DNA from 3 places in the Peribacillus sp. NPDC094092 genome. Region 3 is predicted to be linked to each of the others. Evidence: riboswitches for the same ligand, from Rfam matches in the RefSeq annotation. Region 3 holds a riboswitch; each other region holds the start of a gene.
What was found. Region 3 has a riboswitch for thiamine pyrophosphate ahead of ACQKNS_RS12065 (ABC transporter substrate-binding protein). Riboswitches for the same ligand answer to the same signal wherever they lie in the genome.

Region 1: it holds a riboswitch for thiamine pyrophosphate, as region 3 does, so the genes downstream of both, thiC (phosphomethylpyrimidine synthase ThiC) here and ACQKNS_RS12065 (ABC transporter substrate-binding protein) in region 3, are expected to answer to the same signal.
Region 2: it holds a riboswitch for thiamine pyrophosphate, as region 3 does, so the genes downstream of both, tenA (thiaminase II) here and ACQKNS_RS12065 (ABC transporter substrate-binding protein) in region 3, are expected to answer to the same signal.

Annotation. Positions count from the first base shown of each region.
Region 1 covers NZ_JBNNUC010000001.1:1,839,140-1,841,343, forward strand. The annotation lists gene thiC (phosphomethylpyrimidine synthase ThiC) at 1-1,172, opposite strand, end outside; TPP riboswitch at 1,307-1,421, opposite strand; gene ACQKNS_RS08770 (HAD family hydrolase) at 1,537-2,204, opposite strand, start outside.
Region 2 covers NZ_JBNNUC010000001.1:309,690-311,893, forward strand. The annotation lists gene ACQKNS_RS01440 (ECF transporter S component) at 1-66, opposite strand, end outside; gene tenA (thiaminase II) at 81-764, opposite strand; TPP riboswitch at 899-1,026, opposite strand; gene ACQKNS_RS01450 (SDR family NAD(P)-dependent oxidoreductase) at 1,151-1,897, opposite strand; gene ACQKNS_RS01455 (AMP-binding protein) at 1,951-2,204, opposite strand, start outside.
Region 3 covers NZ_JBNNUC010000002.1:636,464-638,667, reverse strand. The annotation lists gene ACQKNS_RS12075 (ABC transporter permease) at 1-151, opposite strand, end outside; gene ACQKNS_RS12070 (thiamine-binding protein) at 148-432, opposite strand; gene ACQKNS_RS12065 (ABC transporter substrate-binding protein) at 444-1,439, opposite strand; TPP riboswitch at 1,574-1,683, opposite strand; gene ACQKNS_RS12060 (protein-glutamine gamma-glutamyltransferase) at 1,985-2,204, shown strand, end outside.

The DNA of each region.
Region 1 (2,204 bases), on a different contig from region 3:
ATGACTTGAACATCGTGCTTCCAAGCAATCTTCGTCAATTCCCCAAGTGTCTCCAATTCAGCAAATTGAGCCTCATCGTTTGCATCTGCAATGGATCCAGGACGGAGGCCGTCACCTAATGAGAATGAGACATCATACGCCTTCATGATTTCACAAATCTCTTCAAAGTGGGTATAGAGAAAACTTTCTTGGTGGTGGGCCAAGCACCATTGTGCCATGATCGAGCCCCCTCGGGACACGATTCCCGTAACTCGTTTTGCTGTCATGGGAATGTAACGCAAAAGCACACCGGCGTGTATGGTGAAGTAATCGACACCTTGCTCAGCCTGCTCGATTAATGTATCCCGGAAAACTTCCCAATTTAAATCTTCCGCGACTCCATTCACTTTTTCCAATGCTTGATAGATCGGAACCGTCCCGACTGGCACAGGTGAATTCCTGATAATCCATTCCCGTGTCGTGTGAATGTTCTTTCCGGTGGAAAGATCCATTATATTGTCTGCACCCCAACGTGTAGCCCAAGTCATTTTCTCCACTTCAGCTTCGATCGATGAACTAACAGCGGAATTTCCTATATTCGCATTTATTTTCACATGAAAATTACGCCCGATGATCATGGGCTCACTTTCAGGATGGTTAATATTTGCCGGAATGATCGCCCGCCCGCTAGCTACCTCTTCTCTTACGAACTCAGGGGTAACATTTTCCCTGATCGAAATGAACTCCATTTCCGGGGTAATGATACCTTTTCGGGCATAATGGAGCTGGGTTACGTTTTTCCCTTTCACTGCACGCAATGGTTTTCTTTTCAATCCCGGAAAAACTTCTGCTTTGGTTTGTGACTCTTTTTTATACCCGTTATCTTCGGGCTTTATTTCACGTCCTTCATACTCTTCAACATCTTCCCTTTCAAGGACCCAGCTTCGTCTAATCGGGGCAAGACCTTTACGAATATCAATGGGATATTCTGAATCCGTATAAAAACCGCTTGTGTCATAAACTCGTAAAGGCGGATTCTCCTCTTCGCCGAATGACCCTGTAGTCGGACTTAGCTTAATCTCACGCATAGGTACTTTAATATCGGGTCTAGATCCCTCAACATACACTTTTTTACTCCCGGCAAAGCTGGACATGATTGAAACGTTCATGTCATTTACTGAATTACTCATCATGATTTCATTTCTCCTTTTTAAGTTATTTAAAAAGGACAAAATCCAATCCATTTCGCACGAAAAAGCCAGATCTCCTATTTAAGACCTGGCTAACGTTAGTATGGCTACAGAAATGACCAATTGAAATGTCATTGTTTAGTAGATTCTAACTTCCCCACGCTGGTATGAACCAGATCAGGTCCTGAGGGTTAAGAAGCTAAAGCGCTTCTCTCTCAGCCCAACTTTTATTGGACACCCCTAGTCTGAATAATTTAATTGATTACAGGGTTACTATATCTCACCCTTTTCATTCTGTAAATAATTTGAAAGACCTAATATTTTCATTACAATTCTCCAAAATTTGTTATTTGGAGAGGACCGTCATTTAATTCCTCAGGTTCTCAATGATTGGGTAAAGCTCCTCTAAATGCTTGATTTCATAGGTTGGAATCACTTCATTCCGTTCCTTATCATGGCGATTTATCCAAACCGACTTTATGCCTACGCGTGATGCTCCAAGGATATCGGTCATTAAATTATCTCCGACCATCAATACTTCATCCTTACCAAGCTCCATGATTTCCAAAGCATGCTCAAAAATGGAGGCATCCGGTTTACCTCGTCCAAATGCGCCTGAAATCACGATTTGGTCGAAATAAGGAACCAGTTCAGGCGTAATTTCAAGTTTGGTATTTTGCAGTTCAGGAGATCCATTCGTAAGCAATAGCAATTTATATTTCCCTTTTAATTCATCCAGAACACGGAATGTTTCTTCATAGATAAATGGTTTTTTGCGCCTCTCGGCAGGGAAACGTTCTGCCAGTTCAAGCCCAAATTCCGGGTCATCGATCCCTAATGCCAATAACCCTTTCGTCCACGCTTCTTTCCGATAACCTGGTGCAATCCCGGCCATCTTTCGGAATTCATCATGATCATCCCGAAAATTACCCCATAGTCCCTCAAATGGGTTGATTCCGATCATTTGTGTGAATGCATATGTATCGTAAGAAGAATAAAGCTCGCGCGCTTCCTTCCGCACCGCTTCTTCAAACT
Region 2 (2,204 bases), on a different contig from region 3:
GATTCCGAATGCTACCGCAATCACGATCGTGACTAATATATCCGTTAATTTCAATCCTTTTTTCATTATTTCATTCTCCTTTATACTTCTAGTTTTTCTTGATGCACTGGCCATGTCTCTAAACGATAAGCCATTTCCCAAAAAGAGTATTCATATTGGCTGCTTAGGATAAAATGCTCTTTCATCCTTTCCTTATCTTCCTCTGTTACTTTTTCAGCAATCTCATCAAGCCTCGTAATTTGTTCTTCCACCAAAGTGCGGAACCACTCTCCTCCGTACGCCGCTATCCATTCTTGATAAATCGGCTCTTCAGGTGTGCATCCTTGCAGCCTTTCGCCTATTTCATAATACAGCCAGTAACACGGCAAGATAGCTGCAATAACATCCCCTAAATGTCCCGAATAAGCTGCACGATACATATGGGAGGTATAGGCGTACGCAGTCGGGGCGGGTTTGAAATTTTCCCTTTCCTCTTTTGTGATGCCTAATCTCTCAGAAAAATTCTCATGAAGCTTCAACTCCGCTTCATATGTTCCTTGTGCATGGCCGGCAAGCCTGCTTGTTGTATGTAAATCTGTAGCTTTGACTGCCCCTAGAGCTTGAACTCTAGCAAAATGAGATAAATAATAGGCATCTTGCATGACATAAAAACGGAAACATTCCAATGGCAATGTACCATCTCCTATTCCTGCAACAAACGGGTGATTAAAACTAGCTTCCCAAATATGATCAACTTCACGACGGATTTCCTCTGAAAACTTCATGTCCATTACCTCCAAATTGTATTTTTCAATGAATCTTAAAGAAAAAAAACTTTTATCACCCCTTTTTTTGCAAACAAAAAACCACTTTCTTTAACGTAAGAAAGTGGTTGTACTTGAAAAAATACAGAAAAGTATTGTTCCAGACCCCACTTCCCTACGCTGGTATAAACCAGATCAGGTTCTAAGGGTCTTAAAGTCATCTTTAATCTCAGCTTCTGCGGTAAAATCAACTTTTACCAATAAAGCACCCCTAGTGGTACAAATTGTATATTTAATTTCCATTTGCCTTTATATTAACACGATAAATCCAATTGTCAAACGTATTAGAAAAAGTTTTCACCTTAATTTTTTAGATCCAGTCTTGCATAAACACCTAACTTGATTGATTAAACCATTGTTAATCCACCATTTACGGAAAGAGTTTGCCCCGTAATATACCCTGCATCTTCCGAAACGAAATAGGCAACAGCACTGGCAATGTCCTCTGGTTGTGCTAACCGACGAAATGGAATCGCTTTTTCCAAGGCACCTGCTATACCTTCATTATAAGAGCCTATTTCTTGAAATAGGGGCGTATCAGCAGGACCTGGCGCAATACAATTTATGTTGAGTTTGTGACGTGCCATTTCTCTTGCTATCGTTTTTGTGAAGGCAATCACCCCTCCCTTTGCAGCCGAATAAACTGCCTCTCCACTTGATCCTACTCTAGCTGCATCGGATGCAATATTCACTACCTTTCCGTAACCATTTTCAATCATGAGAGGTAAAATTTCCTTGCAAGCATGGATCTGCCCAAGTAAATTAATATCGATAATCCTTTTCCAAGTGCTAGGATCACTTTTTAAAAAAGGTTCCACCTTATCCCAGCCAGCATTATTAACCAATATATCTATTCTTCGATAATGGTTCACTGATTCTTCAACGGCTTTTTTAACACTTTCTAATTTCGTTACATCACAATGGACCGCTCTTGCTTCAAAGCCCGACTTTTCGATTAAAGAAACCGTTTCCTCAGCATTTTTATGATTTATATCCGCCACGATGATGTTAAAATTTCGAGAAGCCAATTTTTTTGCAATCTCCCTGCCAATTCCGCTTCCGGCACCTGTAATAAATGCTATTTTTTTATTCATCTTAGTCCCCCTCCACTTACAACATTTAGTAAATATGGATATAGTTAAGCTGCTTATATATTGTCGATTATCTTTTCATTTATCATTTCCCGGAGCCGGAATTTCTGAATTTTCCCGCTTGCCGTACGGGGAAAATCATCCATTATTTCTAGAAATTCAGGCCAATATTGTTTGGCCAAACCCTTTTCCGAGAGAAATTCCTGCATGGACTCCATCGTGATCGGACTCTTCCCCGTTTTCATGCTGATACATGCACATGCTTTTTCCTGAAGACGGGAATCTGGAACTGCAATAACCTGAGCGCTGG
Region 3 (2,204 bases):
ACGACTCAATTCCTTCAATGAAAATGGCAGATGGAGCGGGAAGCAGCCATTCTTCGACTTTCAATAAGACTGTCACTGACTCCCATACTATCAGCAACAATAATAAAAGAAAGAAGGGAGCCCCCTTCTTCCAAATTCCCCTTCCGATCATGCCCGATATTTCTCCGTTAACGTATCCATCGTAATCCCGCTTGGCTGATATAATATTTTCACTTGGGAAATGACATTCGGCGATCCTATTTCAATCATTCTTACATTCATTTTTTCTATCACGGCAAAAAGTTCGGAAAGCTCACCCTCCATTGTCGTTTCAAGCGGGTGAACCTCATACTTGACACCTGATTCTTCAATGATCTTGATTGCTTCATCGACCATTGGGATGACATTTTCCCCTTTAGGGATAATCTGTATACTAATTAATGAGTTGGCCATTGCATTTCCTCCTATTTTGGTAAAAATTCATTGGTAAATGCCTTTTCAGGATCGAAATCACCTTCAAGAAGCTTATTTTCAATCATCCAATCACTGTAATTCTTCCAAATTTCAAGCTTTTGTTCACCCCATCGCGGAGCATCATCCTGATACTTGTCTGCAAGCCACTCCTGGCTTTTCTTCACCAGTTTTGCATCAAGATCCGGTGCAGCCTTTGTTAACATGTCTGCTGCATCAGCAGGATTCTTGATCGCAAACTGGTACCCTTTCGATGCTGCATGAACGAATGCTTTAACAGTCTCGGGATCTTCTTTTATCATCTTTTCATTCGTAGTCAATACAGGCGTATAGTAATCAAGTTTATCAGAGTATTCGGTTAAGTAAACCATATTAAGCTTCTCATTTCGCAATTCAGCCTCAATGCCTGTCCATCCATAATAAATCCAGGCAAAATCTATATCCCTTTTAACCGAAGTGAAAAAATCCGTGTCTCCTGTATTGACTATATCCACTTTATTTACATCCGCATTTTCTTTTTTCATGAGTGAATCCATGATGGCCTTTTCAACCGGAGATCCCCAGCCACCATACGTTTTCCCTTCAAAATCCTTGGGAGTTTTAATGTTCTTTGCTTCAGGGGAAGCGAATCCCGAGGTATTATGCTGGATGACGGCAGCTACCGAAACAATTGGCACACCCTGCACACGGGCCTGCGTTATGCCCTCCTGGTAACTGACGCCAAATTCAGATTTTCCTGAAGCGACAAGCTTATCAGCTCCTGCTTCACCTGGCATGATAATTTCCACATCAAGACCTTGTTCTTTAAAATAACCTTTTTCCTTGGCTACATACAATCCTGTATGGTTTGTATTCGGTGTCCAATCGAGCACGACCGATACTTTTTTTAATTCTTCATTTTTAGATGCTTCTTCTTTTTCATTCGTTCCGCCTGCACCGCATCCAGCCAAAAGGAACAACGAAGTTAACAGTGGCAAGAATTTATTCAAGTCATTATCCTCCTACACATCATATAAGATCCATATGCCGGAACCATATCGGGGCTCCAGGGTTCATTCAAATACTGGATAAATAAGCAAAAAACGCCCGAAGGTGAATTCGGACGTTAACATATAAAACAGAAAGTCAGTCATAATATGTTCCCTCCGCTGGCATCATCCAGATCAGGTTCAAAGAGTCAGCATCTAAAGGATGCAATCTCAGCCAGCAGTACCGGCCCCCCTACATTTCTCGCACATATGAACTTTTCTCTCCCATTATATCAATTCATGGGGAAAAAGGAATACTAATTTGCTTCTTCTCGCTAATTGGAAAGGTATTCCAGTCATCTAGGATATCCAGCAAAACATCTTTTGCGATGAAAGCAAAAAACTTCTGCCCACTTTTCATTCCAATCATTCTCGGCTGCAAAGGCGCTGAAACGTTCCAAATAGTCACTTCCTTGCTGGCATTCATATAATGAGCATTATGTAGACATTTTTGTTTACCCGTTTTATTAACCGTTCATTTAAATAAGCAAAAGGTGGATATGATCATGATAAAGATTAATCACAAATGGTTAGATGTCAGTCAAATCCAACCAGGAATAGCACCTGCTAAATCGCTTGAAATTGTTCAATCGCTGGCGGAGGATTCGAACGTTTTTGAATACCGGAACTTTGGAGAGTTTAATTTCGAGATACAACTGCGAAACCGAGTCATTGCGGCAGCCATTGCGTTGGATAAAAGTGATGCAGAATTTTCCACACTTGAGG